DNA from 4 places in the Streptomyces sp. NPDC057963 genome. Region 4 is predicted to be linked to each of the others. Evidence: riboswitches for the same ligand, from Rfam matches in the RefSeq annotation. Region 4 holds a riboswitch; each other region holds the start of a gene.

What was found. Region 4 has a riboswitch for cyclic di-AMP ahead of ACFVT1_RS36065 (M23 family metallopeptidase). Riboswitches for the same ligand answer to the same signal wherever they lie in the genome.
Positions count from the first base shown of each region.
Region 1: it holds a riboswitch for cyclic di-AMP, as region 4 does, so the genes downstream of both, ACFVT1_RS26415 (C40 family peptidase) here and ACFVT1_RS36065 (M23 family metallopeptidase) in region 4, are expected to answer to the same signal.
Region 2: it holds a riboswitch for cyclic di-AMP, as region 4 does, so the genes downstream of both, ACFVT1_RS15995 (transglycosylase family protein) here and ACFVT1_RS36065 (M23 family metallopeptidase) in region 4, are expected to answer to the same signal.
Region 3: it holds a riboswitch for cyclic di-AMP, as region 4 does, so the genes downstream of both, ACFVT1_RS32645 (M23 family metallopeptidase) here and ACFVT1_RS36065 (M23 family metallopeptidase) in region 4, are expected to answer to the same signal.

Region 1 is NZ_JBHVPX010000012.1:53,475-57,814, forward strand. It holds gene ACFVT1_RS26405 (LysR family transcriptional regulator) at 189-1,127, opposite strand; gene ACFVT1_RS26410 (LysE family translocator) at 1,200-1,835, shown strand; partial or broken gene ACFVT1_RS26415 (C40 family peptidase) at 1,904-2,374, opposite strand; cyclic di-AMP (ydaO/yuaA leader) riboswitch at 2,378-2,564, opposite strand; gene ACFVT1_RS26420 (hypothetical protein) at 2,945-3,253, opposite strand; gene ACFVT1_RS26425 (ATP-dependent Clp protease proteolytic subunit) at 3,261-3,896, opposite strand; gene ACFVT1_RS26430 (hypothetical protein) at 4,255-4,340, opposite strand, start outside.
Region 2 is NZ_JBHVPX010000006.1:86,356-90,695, reverse strand. It holds gene ACFVT1_RS16000 (transglycosylase family protein) at 1-811, shown strand, start outside; cyclic di-AMP (ydaO/yuaA leader) riboswitch at 1,112-1,283, shown strand; gene ACFVT1_RS15995 (transglycosylase family protein) at 1,287-2,063, shown strand; gene eno (phosphopyruvate hydratase) at 2,399-3,685, shown strand; gene ACFVT1_RS15985 (septum formation initiator family protein) at 3,836-4,306, shown strand.
Region 3 is NZ_JBHVPX010000020.1:23,564-27,903, reverse strand. It holds tRNA gene ACFVT1_RS32655 (tRNA-Met) at 1-28, shown strand, start outside; gene ACFVT1_RS32650 (PP2C family protein-serine/threonine phosphatase) at 249-1,412, shown strand; cyclic di-AMP (ydaO/yuaA leader) riboswitch at 1,695-1,847, shown strand; gene ACFVT1_RS32645 (M23 family metallopeptidase) at 1,859-3,136, shown strand; gene ACFVT1_RS32640 (aldo/keto reductase) at 3,397-4,340, shown strand, end outside.
Region 4 is NZ_JBHVPX010000028.1:47,135-51,474, forward strand. It holds gene ACFVT1_RS36055 (HPr family phosphocarrier protein) at 1-181, shown strand, start outside; gene ACFVT1_RS36060 (GntR family transcriptional regulator) at 382-1,098, opposite strand; gene ACFVT1_RS36065 (M23 family metallopeptidase) at 1,454-2,260, opposite strand; cyclic di-AMP (ydaO/yuaA leader) riboswitch at 2,274-2,440, opposite strand; gene ACFVT1_RS36070 (M16 family metallopeptidase) at 2,797-4,179, opposite strand; gene ACFVT1_RS36075 (pitrilysin family protein) at 4,206-4,340, opposite strand, start outside.

The sequences.
Region 1 (4,340 bases), on a different contig from region 4:
CGACCGGCCGGTCTCGGGGCCGACGCCGATCGGGCCCCGGGCGGCGATCCGCCCCCGCGAGGATCCCGCCCACCACCGCGCGGCGACGGCCGAACGGCCCGAGCGGAGTCGGGCCCGCGGGCGACGGCCCGGCGGGGCGCCGGCCGCCGGACGGGGCGGTGGGATGCCGCACGTCCCCGACCGCGTGATCATCCGCCCTCGCCGCCCGGTCGCCGGGCCGACGCCGCCCGTCCGAACCCACTGCGCAACAGCGCCTGAAGCGTCGCCGCGGCGGCGCTCGCCCGGTCACCGCGGTGCACCACCGAGATCGTCCGCCGGAACGAGGCGGGTTCGAGCCGTCGTACGGACAGTGGCGTCGGCGACATTGCGGCGACCATCTCCGGGACGACCGCCATCCCGATGCCCGCGCTGACCAGCGCGCAGACCAGCGCGTAGCCGGGCGACTCGCAGACCACGGCGGGTGTCGCCCCCGCCCGGGCCAGCGCCTGTTCCACCCCGCGACGCGGCGGATGTGTCGGCGCACTGCTGATCAGCGGCCGTCCCGCGAGCTCCGTCACCGGCAGCCGACCGGTGCCTTCGGCCAGCATCTGCCCCACCTCCGTGATCAGGACCAGTTCCTCGACCAGCAGCGGCTCGGCGAAGACGCCGGAGGGCCAGGCGGCCGGGGGTGCCGGCTCGTACACGTGGGTCAGCGCGAGGTCGACCTCGCCGGCGGCCACCGCGGCGACGCCGTCCGGTGGCTCGTACTCGGTGACCGCCAGTTCCACGTCCGGGTGGGCGCGGCGGAAGGCGCTCAGGACCGGCGGCAGCAGATGGATGCCCGCGGTGGTGAAGGTACCGACCCGGAGGCGCCCGCCGGAGAGCCCGGACAGCCGGGCCAGCTCGTGACGGGCCCGGTCCATCTCGTCGAGGATCCGCCGGGCGCGCCCGGCCAGCAGCTCTCCCGCCGCGGTGAGGCGCGCCCCCCGGTGGTGGCGCACCAGCAGCGCGGCGCCCGCCTCCCGCTCCAGCTTGGCGAGCTGCTGGGAGAGGGCGGGCGCGGTGTAGCCGAGGCGGGCGGCGGCCCGGGTGATCGATCCGGCCTCGGCGACCGCCACCAGCGCCGCGAGCCTTGTCGGGTCGTACATGAAGCGTTCCTTTTGGCAGACCCAGAAGATTGCAAGTACACGCTAAAGGCTCCGTTGGTCCAGGGTGGACCCATGGACGCACAACTGATCGCCTTCACCGGGGTCGCCGCGGGCATGGTCGCGCTGCCGGGCGCGGACTTCACCGTCGTCGTACGCAACGCGCTCGCCTCCCGGTCGGCGGGGGTGGCGACCGCGCTGGGCGTTGCCGGGGGACTCCTCGTGCACACCGCGCTTGCCGTCGCCGGGCTCGCCGCGGTGCTCGTGGCGGTGCCCGTCCTGTTCCGCACCGTCCAGCTGCTCGGCGGGGCCTATGTCCTCTACCTGGGCATCAGCGCCCTGTACGCGATACGGCGCCGCACCACCACGGACACGGAGGGGACCGCGGACGAACCGGCCGGCCGGGGATCCCTACGCGCGCTGCGTCAGGGGTTCCTCACCAATGCCCTCAATCCCAAGGCGCCGGTGCTCTTCCTGAGCCTGTTGCCCCAGTTCGTTCCCGACGGGCAGCCGCCGCTCCCGAGGACCTTGCTGCTCGCGGTGATCGTCGTGCTGCTCGCCCTGGTCTGGTTCCCCGCCGTGGCGCTTCTGGTGGACCGGATGGGCCGGTGGCTGCGCCGGCCGCGTGCCGCCCGCGCCATCGAGGGCGGCAGCGGCGCGGCGCTCACCGCGTTGGGGCTGGTGCTGGTGTCGGGTCCCCTGGTGCACTGAGGCCCCTCCGTGCCGAGGTTCCGCTGCGCCGAGAAGGGCGGACCGGCGCCGGAGGCCGGGCTCGTCCGGCGGACCCGCCCGTAGTAGACGCGCTTCGTCCAGATCTTCTCCAGCCGGACCACCGCGCCGGTCCTCGGCGAGTGCCAGATCTTGTTGTGACCGGCGTAGATCCCGACGTGGTAGACGCTGCGGCCGGAGTGGAAGAAGACCAGATCGCCGCGTTGCCTGTGCGAGGCCGAGATGTGGCGGGTCCTGTTGTACTGCTGCTGGGCCGTGCGGGGGAGCTTCTTGCCCGCCTTCTTGAACGCATAGGACGTCAGGCCCGAGCAGTCGAAGCGGTTGGGGCCGGTGGCCCCCCAGCCGTACGGCGAACCCTTTTTGGAAGCGGCGACCTTGAGCGCCTTCACCGAGAGAGTCGCTGCCTGGGCTTCCGGAGCGGCGCCGGGGGCGAGCATGGTGCCGCCGACGGCGGCCAGAGTCAGAACCGAGGCCGTGCCGGCCCGGGCGAGCAGAGACGGGACATGAACCTGCGCAGTCATGCGCAACCCTTCGTCAGCCGCCTGTGAAGGATGACCTGTCGGGTTCGGGCTGGCGAAGTTGCCCGGCCGCGCTCGGCGGCTTCACCCCGAGGGCCGACCGTTGATCCGGTCGACCCGTTGTGCTCGGGTCCTCCACTCCTGCCGATCCACTTCTGTCGACCAGTCATCCGGGCGGCGGCAGGACTCGGCGTCCGCCCGGACCGCCCCGCCGCGGTGGCGGGGGCTTGTCGTCCCAGGGATCTTGACTCACCGACTGCCGGATTTCCGAGGGGAAACAGCGATTTGTGAGGCTCCTCACGACTGATCCGTTCGGGTGGAGCCGACGCTTTCGGGGAGCCCTGGCGGTCACTCGGACCGGTCCCGCACCAGGGCGGAATCAAGGATTCCGTCCACTGCTCATCCGAAAAACGCAAGTTGAGATATCGCTCGTGAGGGGGACTCTCTACGCCGAAAGAGCGAGGAATTCCGACGTGGCCACCGGGCGTGTCGCGAAGGGGAGTTGGCTGACCCCTCGGGCGGGGTGGGGGGAGTTGGGCGGGCGGTGCCGGGGCCCGGTGAAGAACCGGCTGATCAACTTGCCGGTGCGGGGGGTACGGTGACGCGTCCGGCCCGCCGTTCCCCGTCCAGTACCCGCAGCGCCCGCGCCAGGGTGGCGGCGTGGATCCGCGCCTCGCCGCGCTCGTGCATCAACACGAGGGCGTCCCGCAGTGCGCCGGCCCGTGAGGCCAGTGCCTGTGCGGCCCGCAGGGCGCTGTAGGTGTCGCTGCCGTGGGCCGGGTTGATGCGGCCCAGTTGGTCGAGGACTTCGAGATAGCGGTCGATGAACTCCCCCTCGGCGCGTGTCAGTGCGGGGAGCGGCGGCAACTCTGGCGGCTGCATCGGGCGTTCACCGCGTGCCGTGCGGCGGGAGCGACGACTTCCGGTTCTCCGTGATGTGGTCCACCAGGCCGTAGGCCTTGGCGCCCGGGGCATCGAGGATGAGATCGCGCTCGATGTCGGTGGCGATTTGCTCGGCGTCGCGGCCGGTATGACGGGTCAGCAGTGTGATGAGCATCTCGCGGACCCGTTCCCATTCCCGGGCCTCGATCGCCAGATCGGACGGCTGGCCCTGCACCGGCTCGGTGAGTGCGGGCTGCTGCACGATGACCCGGGCGCTGGGCAGTGCGTGCCGCCTGCCGGGAGCGCCCGCCGCGAGCAGCACCGACGCGCAGGAACCCGCCTGGCCGAGGCAGTAGGTCTCCACCTCGCAGGTGAGGTACTCCATCGTGTCGTAGATCGCGGACATGGCCCCGAACGAGCCGCCGGGGGAGTTGATGTAGAGGGCGATGGGCCGGTCCGGGGCGGCGTGTTCCAGATACATGAACTGGGCGATCAGATCGTTGGCCGCGGTGTCGTCGACCGGCGTACCGAGGAAGACGATCCGTTCGGCGAGCAGCTTGGAGTACGGGTCGAGGGTGCGGGTCCCGTTGCTCGTGCGCTCGGTGAACTCGGGCAGCACGTAGCGGGCGGCGGGGTGGAACAGCATGGACGGTGCCTTTCCTCCGGGATCTGTACGGCTTTTGCGCAAGCGGGGTCTGCGCAAGCCTCTGTAAAAAATGTACAGGACGTACAGAAGGTTATGATGGAGCATGATCCTGGTGATCCACTAAAAGTCCCAGGTCAGAGGCCGTTTTGGCTGTTCGCCGAGGGCGGAAATCTCGTAATCTCTCTAGACGTCTTGATCATCAGGCTGCTTCGCCCTCACTGAAACCGAGTAGAGAGGTGAGGTGGTCCGAGGCGACGCGGAGGTCCTCGGGGCTCGGGTGGACGTACACCCGCTTACGACTCGGTACGCGATTGAAGTCTGGGCGCGCCGGCCTGGCGGGTCGGCCGGTGGATGATCAGCAGGCGGCCTTCCGGGCGAGCACGGGTTCGGTGCTCGTGTGCCGCCGGGTGGGCCTGCGGGCCGCGCGGTCGGAGACCAGTC
Region 2 (4,340 bases), on a different contig from region 4:
CGGCATGTGGAGCGCCGACCTCGGCAACGGCCTCTACGGCGGCCTGCAGTTCTCGCAGGAGACCTGGAAGGCGTACGGCGGCGAGTCGTACGCCGCCCGTGCCGACCTCGCCAGCCGCTCGCAGCAGATAGCCGTGGCCGAGAAGGTCCTGGAGAACCGGGGGCCGAAGGCCTGGCCCAGTTGTGCGGTCATCTCCGGCCTCGCGGAGGACGGGACGCTGCCGGGCGTCGATCCCGGGGTCGCGCCCCCCGCCGAGCCGACACGGAGCACGGAGCCGGCTGACGGCGCGTCGACGCCCCCGTCCGGGGACGCCACGCCGTCGGACGCCGCCCCGGACGCCGCCTCGGGCGGTACGGGCGGTAGGGGCAGCGCGGACCGTTCGAAGGGGGCGGGCGCCGCCCACGGGCCGGCGGGCAGGGCCGAGCCGTCCCGGACGTCTTCTGACGCCCCGTCCTCCGGTGCGCCCGACGCCTCGGACCCGACCGGCTCGGCCGACTCGACCGGCGGCACGAGTGGCAAGCACCGCGGCGCACCGGCCCCCGAGGAGGGCCGGAACGCGAACGGCGGCGTCGACCGCGAGTCGGGCCGGCATGCCTCCCGCGGTGACGGTGACGCGCGCGACGCGGGCGCGTCGACCGCCGACGGCACGTACACCGTCCGCTCCGGCGACAACCTCTGGGCGATTGCTGACGCACAGAAGGTCCCCGGCGGCTGGCCCGCGCTGTACGAGGTCAACAAGGATGCCGTCGGATCCGACCCGGACCTCATCCTCCCCGGCCAGAGCCTCGATCTCGACGTGAAGGCCGAGTGAGAGCGGTCTGATAATCGGCTGAAAGAGCCTCAAAATCTGGGGTAGTTCAGAGACCTATGTCCGCTTATGCGTAAGTGAGACATGGGTCTCTTTGCGTCAACTGGCGTGTCGCGCCCGGGGAGCCCTTCCGTATCGCCTCCCACCTGCGAAAACGACGGTTCCTCAGATGCAAGTAAGGGCTGATTGTCCGATGTGTCCATCTTTGAATGTAGGGGTTGCGTATGTTTACGGTCGGAACCGCTCGCACCGCGGGCCCCGTCGATCGTCACGCCGAATCCTGCCGTCGGTCGAAGGGAACAGACGCGTAAAGCGCCGTAGGCAGGAGCGGGGGACCCAGGTAAGCGCCGGGCCCGATCGTCGAAGGACGCATCAGGACCGGCTTGGGGTGAAGTCGCGTGCTAGGACGTGCGACCGGGCAACTCACTTGGCCCGAACCCGACAGCTCACCTCGTAGGCGTCGGTGAGGGGAAGTTCCATGCTGTTTTCCGGCAAGGGCAAGCACCGCCGCCCGTCCAAGGCCGTCCGCGTCGCCACGCTCGCCGGTGTCGCCGGTACCGCCGTCGTCGTTCCGCTGATGGGTGCGACCGGCGCCTCCGCCGCCTCCGTCGCCACCTGGGACGCCGTCGCCCAGTGCGAGTCCGGTGGCAACTGGTCCATCAACACCGGCAACGGCTACTACGGCGGCCTGCAGTTCTCGCAGTCCAGCTGGGCCGCCGCCGGCGGCACGCAGTACGCCCCCCGCGCCGACCTGGCCACCAAGGCCCAGCAGATCGCCACCGCCGAGCGGCTGCTCGACATGCAGGGTCCGGGGGCCTGGGGCTGCGCCGGCGCCGGCAACCTGACCAACGACGGTGTCAACCCGGGCGTCGACACCGGCTCCTCCTCGAAGTCCAGCTCCAGCTCCAGCGCCACCGGGCAGCAGAGCGCCCCGGCCGCGCCGAAGCAGCAGTCGCGGCCGGTCCAGCAGGCCCAGCCGAAGAAGGCCGAGCGCACCGAGGCCCCCGCCGCCTCCCGCTCGGACCGCTCCGCCGCCCCGCAGGCCGAGTCGAAGAAGACCGTCACCACCCCGACCGGCGAGAAGGTCAAGAAGGGTGACGGCGAGTACAAGGTCGTCTCCGGCGACTCCCTGAGCGAGATCGCCGCCGAGCACCAGGTCGAGGGCGGCTGGCACCAGCTGTTCGAGCTGAACAAGGACATCGTCAAGGACGCCGACCTGATCTACCCGGGTCAGCAGCTGCACCTGACCAAGTAGTCCAGGCTCTCTCCTCCCTGAGCACCCCGGCCCGGCGCGCATTCCCCCGTACGCGCCGGGCCGGGGTTTCCCGTGTCGCGCACCACCACCGCGAGGTGCCGGCGCCGCCACGCGCCGCCTCCGCGAGGCGCGCCACCTCTGGGTGATCGTTCAACTGTTGTAGTTACTGACCAGTAAAATTCTGACTGTTTGTCTGCTTACGCGCGCCCTTGGGTCCTTTTTCGTCCCAGGGGACGGGCGGTCGTCGGGCTGAGCGGGCCGGGCCGGTTAGGCTCTTGTCGCAAGGCCAAAGTGACCCTGCACAACCAGTGTCATATCCCAGAAGGAGATGCCTCGTGCCGTCCATCGACGTCGTCGTAGCCCGGGAAATCCTCGACTCCCGGGGGAACCCCACGGTCGAGGTCGAGGTTGGCCTCGACGACGGCAGCACGGGCCGTGCTGCCGTCCCGTCCGGCGCCTCCACCGGTGCGTTCGAGGCCATTGAGCTTCGCGACGGTGACCCCAACCGCTACCAGGGCAAGGGCGTCGAGAAGGCCGTCCTCGCCGTGATCGAGCAGATCGGCCCGGAGCTCGTCGGCTACGACGCGACCGAGCAGCGGCTGATCGACCAGGCGATGTTCGACCTGGACGCCACCGAGAACAAGGGCTCGCTCGGCGCCAACGCCATCCTCGGTGTCTCGCTGGCCGTCGCCCACGCCGCCTCCGAGGCCTCGGACCTGCCGCTCTTCCGCTACCTCGGCGGCCCGAACGCGCACCTGCTGCCCGTTCCGATGATGAACATCCTCAACGGTGGGTCGCACGCCGACTCCAACGTGGACATCCAGGAGTTCATGATCGCCCCGATCGGCGCGGAGTCCTTCTCCGAGGCCCTGCGCTGGGGTGCCGAGGTCTACCACACGCTGAAGAAGGTCCTGAAGACCAAGGGGCTTTCGACCGGTCTCGGCGACGAGGGCGGCTTCGCGCCGAACCTGGAGTCGAACCGCGCCGCCCTCGACCTCATCGTCGAGGCCATCAAGGAAGCCGGCTACATCCCGGGCAAGGACATCGCGCTCGCACTCGACGTCGCCGCGTCCGAGTTCTACAAGGACGGCACGTACGAGTTCGAGGGCAAGTCCCGCTCGGCCGCCGAGATGACCGAGTACTACGAGGAGCTCGTCTCCGCGTACCCGCTGGTCTCCATCGAGGACCCGCTGTACGAGGACGACTGGGCCGGCTGGAAGGTCATCACCGACAAGCTCGGCGCCAAGGTGCAGATCGTGGGCGACGACCTGTTCGTCACCAACCCGGAGCGTCTGGCCCGCGGCATCGAGGAGGGCTCCGCCAACGCCCTGCTCGTCAAGGTCAACCAGATCGGTTCGCTGACCGAGACCCTGGACGCCGTCGAGCTTGCCCAGCGCAACGGCTTCAAGTGCATGATGTCCCACCGCTCCGGCGAGACCGAGGACGTCACCATCGCCGACCTCGCCGTCGCGGTGAACTGCGGCCAGATCAAGACCGGCGCCCCGGCCCGCTCGGACCGTGTCGCCAAGTACAACCAGCTGCTGCGCATCGAGGAGATCCTCGACGACGCCGCGGTGTACGCGGGCCGCTCCGCGTTCCCCCGGTTCCGCTCCGCGAACTGACGAGCACGGCGCTCCGCGAACCGGCGGGCACGGCGCCCTGTGAACTGAGCACAGGCCCGTCAGGGGCCAAAGGCACCGGCCTCCGTCCGTCCCCGCACTCGGTCCCGTACCGTGTGCGGGGACGGACGTGCGTAATGGGGAGGCGGAGACATGGCCGCGAAGGACCGGGACCGGTTCTCCACCGCGACCCGGCTGCGGCTGCTCGGTGAGCAGACCGCGGCCCGCGTCTACCGCTCGCAGACCCGCCGTCAGGCCCGCCGCTCCCGGCTCACCGGCCGGGCGGCCTTCCTCGCCCTCGTCGTCTGCTCCCTGGTGGTCGCGCTTGCGTACCCGATGCGTCAGTACGTCTCGCAGCGGGACGAGATCGCCGACCAGGAGCGCCTGGCGCGGGAGGCCCGGACCCGCACCGAGGAGCTGCGCGACGAGAAGGCGCGCCTCCAGGACGACGCCTACATCAGGCAGCTGGCCCGCAAGCACCTGCACTACCTTCTTCCCGGGGAGACCGGTTACACCGTGATCGACCCCGACGCGGTCAAGGAGCGCAACGGCGACACGGACGGGTCCGGCCGGCCGTGGCACTCCAACCTCTGGGACGGCGTCGACAGCGCCGACCGCGACTGAACCCCTTCTCATCCCTCTGCAGAACCGCAGTTCG
Region 3 (4,340 bases), on a different contig from region 4:
GTCGCAGGTTCAAATCCTGTCCCCGCTACTGAAGAGTCAGGCCCGGCACGCATACAGCGTGCCGGGCCTGACTCGTTCCGGCCGACCCGTCGACCCACGAAGGAGCAGGTCCGGGTGGTGTGTGAGCTGTGCCACGTACGTACCCCCATTGGCCGATGAGGAGTCGCCGGGCGACTCCGCTCCGGTGAGCCTGGGGGTGGGGCGCGGTACCGTCCGCAGCCGCGCGCGTACCGGGCAGGAGACCACAGGTGTGGAAGCGGCTGAGGCGGCGCGGCAGGCATGCCGAGGGCGACGGCACCCGTACCCGGCGGTTCGTCCGCGCGCTGCCCGCCCTGATGATCGTCGGCGGGCTGGTGTTCGATCTCCTGACGCCGCCGACCTTCACCGCCATTCCGCTGTTCGTGGCGGCGCCGCTGATCGCCGCGCCGTTCTTCTCGCTGTCCAGGACCATCTGCACCGGCATCGCCTCGATGCTGGCCGTCATCGTGCTGCGGCTGTACAGCGCCACGCTGCCGCAGGTCGTGCCGCTGATCGAGCTGCTCACCCTGGCCACCGTCTCCGTCCTCGCCGTTGTGATCAACGGGGTCGTACGGCGGGGCAATGAGCAGCTGGCCTCCGCGCGGGTCATCGCGGAGACGGCCATGCGGGCGGTGCTGCCGAAGCCGTCCGACCGGATCGGCGGGCTGCATGTGGCGGCGCGGTACGAGGCGGCGCAGGCGGACGAGTTCGTCGGCGGCGACCTGTTCGCCGTGACGGACACCCCGCAGGGGGTGCGGCTGGTCGTCGGGGACGTACGGGGGAAGGGACTCGATGCCGTCGAGTCGGTGGCGGTGATCATCGGGGCGTTCCGGGAGGCGGCCGAGCAGGAGCGTTCGCTGGAGGGCGTGGCGCAGCGGCTGGAGCGGGCACTGGCGCGGGAGGGGACGCGGCGGGGCGGGCTCGACGCGGTCGAGGGCTTCATCACCGCCGTGCTGGCCGAGATCCCGCCCGGGGGGTCCCGGGTGCGGATCGTCAACCGCGGTCATCCCGAGCCGATCCTGCTGCACCCGGACGGGGAGCTGGAGGTGCTGGGGCCCACGGTGCCCGCGCTGCCCCTCGGGATGGACCTGGGCGTGTGGCCCGACCGGGCGGACGAGTGGGATCTGCCGGCGGGGACGACCCTCCTCCTGTACACGGACGGTCTCTCCGAGGCGCGGAACGCCGACGGCGTCTTCTACGACCCGGCGGCCCGGCTGCGGGGGCGGATCTTTCCGGGGCCCGAGGAGCTGCTGTCCGCGCTGACCGATGACGTACGGCTGCACACGGGTGGCGAGACGACCGACGACATGGCGCTGCTCGCGGTCGTGCGTCCCGCGGAGGGGCAGCCGGACCGGCGCAGGACCGTGAAGATCGTGGGTCTGGAAGAGGTGTGACGGGCGGGGGCGTGAGCTCCGCGCGAGCCGGGCGCGACCTCGGGCGCGGGATGCCCACCGTACGTAATCGAAGCGCACCGCTCCGCATAACATTTGACGCAACGTCAGAATCCGGGTAATGACTGAAGGTCGATCAACTCATACCGTTCCGCCCGATTGTGCCCCGTAAAGTCCAGGCCAAAGACATGAACGATCAGTGGGAACAGCTTGGAATCAGGCACGGGTGTCTATTAACGTTCGATAACGCAGCGCGGTCGTCCCAGCCGTCGTCAGTGGCGGCACCGTGCGCGAGCGCCGAATTCCGCAAGGGAACCGGGGAACCACCTACATGGGGTGAATCGGACACCTGCGTCTCGTGAGAGACGGAGGGGCCCGTAGGAGACCTTCCTGCTCCGAACCCGTCAGCTAACCCGGTAGGCGAGAAGGAAGGAAAGGAGTGCGCCCCCGTGGCGTCCAACAAGCCTGCCCCCGAGGCCCCCTCTCGGTTCAACCCCGACTTCGTTTCCGATGTCGTCGCTGACTTCGATTCCCCGGCCGGACCCGACTCCGGCTTCGGCGCCGACTACGGAACCGCCCGGACCGGAACCGCCTACGGTGCCAACTACGGCACTGTCGCGACGGGATCGGCGTACGGCACCGACTACGGCACCGTCGCGACGGGAACGGCATACGGCACCGAGCCTGGCGGCGACTTCGCCGGTGGGCTCGGCGGCGAATTCCGCGCCGACGGCAACGGCGGGCCCGAGCGGGGCCGGGACGAGTGGAACCCCACCGAGGAGTCCGTCCGCCCCGTACGCGGCAAGCACCGCGTCGCCAAGCAGCGCAACGGACTTGCCCGTAGCTCCACGGTGCTCGGGGTCGGCGTCATCGCGGCGGTCGGTGCGGGCGGCATGGCCACCGCGCAGAGCAAACCGCCGGTCTCCATCTCCCTTCCCGACTCCATCGCGGACAACCTCCCCGATGCCAAGTCCCTTCCGGGCGTGGGCTCTCTCTTCTCCGACGAGTCCGAAGCCGACAAGGCCGCGGACGCCGCCACTGCTGCCCCGCTCACCACCGCCGGTCTCACGACCGCCGAGGCCGAACAGGGCACGGTGGACGCGGGTGAGGCGCTCCGCGCGCGCATCCTCCAGCAGGCGGAGCAGCAGCAGGACGCCGCCGACGCCGAGGCGAAGGCCGCCCAGGAGAAGGAGGCCGCGGAGAAGGCCGCCGCCGAGGCCAAGAAGCAGCAGGACGCCGCCGAGGCCAAGGCCGCCGCGGAGAAGAAGAAGGCGGAGGAAGAGGCCAAGAAGAAGGCCGAGGCCCTGCGGCTCGCCAAGCTCGCCGCCAGCTACGCCCTTCCGACCTCCTCCTACACGATCACCTCGACCTTCGGCCAAGCCGGCTCGATGTGGTCCTCCGGCTACCACACCGGCCTCGACTTCGCAGCGCCGACGGGTACGCCGATCAAGGCCATACACGGCGGCACCGTCAAGTCGGCCGGCTGGTCCGGTTCGTACGGCTACCGCACGGTGCTGGAGCTCGACGACGGTACGGAGCTGTGGTTCTGCCACCAGTCCTCCATCGGCGTCAGCGTCGGCCAGAAGGTCTCCACCGGTGAGACCATCGGCCGAGTCGGCGCGACCGGCAACGTGACCGGCGCGCACCTCCACCTGGAGGTCCACACCCCCGCCGGTACGGGCATCGACCCGATGGCCTGGCTGCGCGGCAAGGGCCTCAACCCCTGATCCGCAGGTCACCCTCCCGATCCGCGTGATCCGAGCCGGTTCGCCGGCCGCTGAACCCCGGCAGCCCTGACGCTCACCCCCCGACGTCAGGGCTGCCGGTCTGCCGGAGCAGCACAGCCGTCGGAGCAGAGGGAACAGCCGGCGCATTCGGCCAGCCGGTGCATTCGGTCAGCCGGTGCGTTCGGCCAGCTGGCGCATTCGGCCCGCGGAGCAGTCGGCCCGTCGGAATAGTGGTGCCGCCGGGATTCGTTGATCCATTTATGACTTCTCTTCGCAAGCTGGGCTCCTCCGACCTTCAGGTCTTCCCGCTCGCCCTCGGCGGCAACGTCTTCGGCTGGACCGCCGACGAGGCGCAGTCGTTCGCGGTGCTGGACGCCTACGCCGCGGCGGGCGGCAACTTCATCGACACCGCCGACGCCTACTCCGCCTGGGTCCCGGGCAACGAGGGCGGCGAGTCGGAGACCGTCATCGGGAAGTGGCTCGCGGCCCGCTCCAACCGCTCCGACATCGTCGTCGCCACCAAGGTCGGCGCCCACCCCTCGTACAAGGGGCTCTCCGCCACGAACATCAAGGCCGCGGCCGAGGAGTCGCTGCGCCGGCTCGGCACCGACCACATCGATCTGTACTACACGCACTTCGACGACGAGACCGTCCCGGTCGAGGAGATCATCACCGCCCTCGACAAGCTCGTGAAGGAGGGCAAGGTCCGGGAGATCGCTGCCTCCAACATCAGCCCCGGGCGGCTCCAGGCGTCCCTGGACTTCTCGGAGCGCGAGGGGCTCGCCCGGTACGTCGCCCTTCAGCCGCACTACAACCTGGTCTCGCGCGACACGTACGAGGGCGAGCTCCAGGAGACGGCCGCACGGGCCGGGCTCGCCGCCGTCCCGTACTTCGCTCTGGCCTCCGGCTTCCTCACCGGCAAGTACCGTCCGGGTGCTTCGGTGGAGAGTGCCCGCGCCGAGAAGGCCGGTGAGTACCTGGGGTCGGAGCGGGGGCAGAAGGTCCTGGCCGCGCTCGACAAGGTCGCCCAGGGGCACGACGCTGAGGTCGCGACCGTCGCCCTGGCCTGGCTCGCGTCCCGGCCGACCGTCGCCGCGCCGATCGCCTCGGCCCGTACGGTCGAGCAGCTGCCCGCGCTGGTGGCCGTCGCCGACCTCCGGCTGACCGAGCAGGAACTGGCGGAACTCACCGAGGCATCCGCCTG
Region 4 (4,340 bases):
GATCGCCAAGGCCGACGGCAACCCGGTGAACGCCGCCTCCATGCTCGCGGTGCTCGGTCTCGGCGCGCACGGCGGCGAGGAGATCGTGCTCGCGTCCGAGGCCGACGATTCCGAGGCCGCCCTGGACCGCCTGGCGAAGCTGGTCGCCGAAGGGCTCGACGAGCTGCCGGAGACGGTCTGACCCGTTTCCTGCCCTCCCCTCAAAGAGCCGCGACACCCTTGACCGGGTCCGCGGCTCTTTCGCATTCCCGGTCCGGACCGGGCAAATACATTCCCGTGCGAAAAGGTAATTCGGGCAGCCTGAAGAAAGCCCCACGGAATGGCAGCTCTTTGTATACGGCGTAATGGTTAATGCCGGTCGCCTGTGGCGTTTACGGGATGTTACGGAGCCCTCACCGGGCCGGTGCGGGAGGCGGCGGGTCCGCGTTCCGGCCGGTCGGTGCGGGATGCCGCGGGTCCGCGTTCCGGCCGGTCGGTGCGGCGCAGCCGGTGCGCGGCCGCGGCCCGTTCGGCGTGCTGGGCGGCCATCGCCCTGGCCCGTTCCGCGTCGCCGCGCGCCACCGCGTCCACGATGGCTCCGCGTTCGGCCCAGCAGTCCGCCGGGCGGGCCGGCTGCTCGACCTCGTACATCCAGGCGATCTTGTGCCGGAGCTGGGTGAGCAGCGCGATCAGGCCGGGGCTGCCGGAGGCCTGCGCCAACGTCTCGTGGAACCAGCCGCCCAGCGAGCGAAGATCCTCCCTCTCACCCCGCCCGACCCGCTCCTGGCCGAGCCCGACCAGGCCGCGCAGCACCTTGAGATGCGCCTCGGTGCGGCGGTGCGCGGCACGTGCGGCACCCAGTGGCTCCAGCAGCATCCGGACCTCCAGCAGGTCGGCCGCCTCCTGTTCGGTGGGCTCGGCGACACAGGCGCCCGCATGCCGCCGGGTGACCACGAACCCCTCGGACTCCAAGGTGCGCAGCGCCTCCCGTACCGGCACACGGGAGACCCCGTAACGGCGCGCCAGCAACTCCTCGGTGAGCCGGCTGCCGCGTTCGAAGACACCGGAGACGATGTCGTCACGGATTGCCGTGCATACCGAATGCGCGGGAATGTGCATGCCCGAACCTCCGCCTCGATCCCCGCGGAACGCGGCCGGCCGACGCCTGTTCCGCGACTCTATTCCAATGCGGCCGCATTTCCGATGCCGGGCAGAAATTCATGAATATCTTTTGGCCACGGACGGCGCGGCGGGCAGGAACCACGGGAGGGCGCCGGAGCCGGGCACTGCGGGTCGGCACGGCGGGCCGGGCCCGGCGGGCACGGCACGGCACCGCGGGCACGGCACGGCACCGCGGGCACGGCACGGCACCGCGGGCACGGCACGGCACCGCGGGCACGGCACGGCACCGCGGGCACGGCGAAGGCCCCGGCGTATCGCCGGGGCCTTCGAAGGGGTGCTGCGGGGGCGTCGGTCAGACGTTGACGCCGTGGGCGCGCAGGTATGCGACGGGGTTCATGTCGGAGCCGTACGAAGGCGTGGTCCGGGCCTCGAAGTGGAGGTGCGGGCCGGTGGAGTTGCCGGTCGAACCGGAGAGGCCGATCCGCTGTCCCGCGCCGACGCTCTGGCCGACGGAGACGCCGATCGAGGAGAGGTGGCCGTACTGCGTGTACGTACCGTCCGTCATCCGGAGCACGATGTTGTTGCCGTACGCGCCGCCCCAGCCGGCCTCGACGACCGTACCGGCACCGACGGCGACGACGGAGCTGCCGGACGCGGCGTGGAAGTCGATGCCCGAGTGGCTGCCGGACGACCAGAGCGAGCCACTGGACTTGTAGCCGGTGGTGACGTACGAACCGGCGACCGGGAGCTGGAAGGCTCCCAGGCGGGTGCGCTCGGCGGACCGGGCGGCGCGCGCCTTCTCGGCGCGCGCTTCGGCCTCGCGCTTCGCGTCGGCCTTGGCCTTCGCCTCCGCCTTCTTCTTGGCTTCGGCCCGCTTCTGGGCCTCCGCCTTGCGCTGAGCCTCCGCCTTCGCCGCGGCATCGGCCTGGCGCCGCTGCGCGTCGGCCTGGGCGTCGATCTGGCCGGCGAGGGCGCTGTCGATGGCGATGACCTGGTTCAGGCCGGTCTCGCTGACGGACGCGTCCGCGGCGAGGGCCGGCGCGGCCATGCCGCCGACGACGCCGGTGGTGGCCAGGGCCGCGACGCCGGCGATCTTCGCGCTCCTGCACGTCAGTCGGCTCGGGGCACGATGCTTCCCGGTGGCACGGGTGAACGCCATGAAGTGGCTGGTCCTTTCCTTCCTTCTCGCCTACCGGGTTAGCTGACGGGTTCGGAGCAGGAAGGTCTCCTACGGACGCCCCGGCCTCACCGAGGCCCAGACATCCGATTCACCCCAGGGACTGCGTGGGTCCCCGGCTCCCCAGGCTCGCGCCTGACGGGGACTCGGCGATGGCTGCCCGGTGCGTCGCGGATGCGGCGTACGAGTGACGGACAGCCCAGCCGACGCTAAGCGGGGTCACTTTCATTCACCAAACGGACAGGCCGTTTTGTAGCGCATCCCACAGGGCAGACAGGCAACCCCTCCACCAGAACGGACAAAAAGGAAGGCTCCAGCGAGATCTCGCTCACAGGAGCCTTCCTCTTGTCCCGGTATGTGGACACATGACACCGGATGGTGGGCCAGCTGGGGGGCCGAGCGGCGCAGCCGACACTCGGTCCGCCCCGTCGGTCCTCCGCCGGAAGAGGCGGCCGAGCGGTGAGGCGGCACGGGCGGACCGCCACCGGCGGACCGCCACGCGCAACGGGCCGGCCCGGTCAGCCGGCGACCACCGACACCTCTCCGATGCCCAGCGCCCGGACCGGCTCCTCGATCTGCGCCGCGTCACCGACGAGGACCGTGACCAGCCGGTCGCCCGGGAAGGCGCTGACCACCGCCGCGGTCGCCTCGACCGTGCCGGTCTCCGCGAGCCGGGCATAAAGATGCGCCTGGTAGTCGTCCGGGAGGTGCTGCTCGACCTGGTCGGCGAGGGTGCCTGCGACGGAGGCCGCCGTCTCGAACTTCAGCGGTGCGACACCCACGAGGTTCTGCACGGCCGTCTCGCGCTCCTCATCGGTCAGCCCTTCGGCCGCCAGGGTCCGCAGTACCGTCCACAGGTCCTTCAGCGCCGGTCCCGTGGACTCCGTGTCCACCGATCCGCTGATGGCCAGCATCGCGGCACCGGTCGGCCCCGCGGCGGAGTCCGGGGCCGACGACCGCAGCACCTGGGCGAAGGCCCGCACGCCGTAGGTGTAGCCCTTCTCCTCGCGCAGCACCCGGTCCAGCCGGGAGGTGAGCGTGCCGCCCAGGCAGTACGTGCCGAGCACCTGGGCCGGCCACACGCTGTCGTGCCGGTCGGCGCCGATCCGGCCGATCAGCAGTTGCGTCTGCACCGCGCCCGGCCGGTCGACGATCACCACCCGGCCGGTGTCGTCCGCGGTGATCGGCGGGGCGGGACGGGGCTCGGCGGTGTCGCCCGACCAGTCGCCGAGGGTGTCGGCCAGCAGGGTGTCCAGGTCGATGCCGGTGAGGTCGCCGACGACCACGACGGTCGCCGTGGACGGCCTGACATGGGCGTCGAAGAAGGCGCGCACGGCGGCCGAGTCGATCCGCTCGACCGTCTCCTCGGTGCCCTGACGCGGGCGCGACATCCGCGCCGAGGCCGGGAAGAGCTCCTTGGAGAGCTGTTTGGCGGCGCGGCGGGCCGGGTTGGCCTGCTCGTGCGGGATCTCGTCGAGCCGGTTGCGCACGAGCCGCTCGACCTCGCTGTCGGCGAAGGCGGGCGCTCGCAGCGCCTCGGCCACCAGCGCGAGCGCCTTGGCCAGCCGGGAGGCCGGGACCTCCAGGGAAACCCGGATGCCGGGGTGGTCCGCGTGCGCGTCGAGGGTGGCGCCGCAGCGCTCCAGCTCGGCGGCGAACTCCTCGGCGGTGTGCTTGTCGGTGCCCTCGGAGAGCGCCCGCGACATGATCGTGGCCACACCGTCGAGGCCCTCGGGCTCCGCGTCCAGCGGGGCGTCGAGGAAGATCTCCACCGCCACGACCTGCTGGCCGGGACGGTGGCAGCGCAGCACCGTGAGGCCGTTGGGCAGAGCACCGCGCTCCGGCGCGGGGAAGGCCCAGGGGCGGGCCACGCCGGGGGCGGGCTGCGGGTGGAACTGCATCGATACTCCAGTCGCGGCAGCGTCGGTCACTTGTCCGCTCCTTCGTGCGTGTCGGTGTCGTCGGCGTCGGTCTCGTCGGTGTCCGCCGATTCCGCGGGCTCGACCGGCTCGTAGACCAGCACGGCCCGGTTGTCGGGGCGCAGCTGGGACTTGGCGACCGC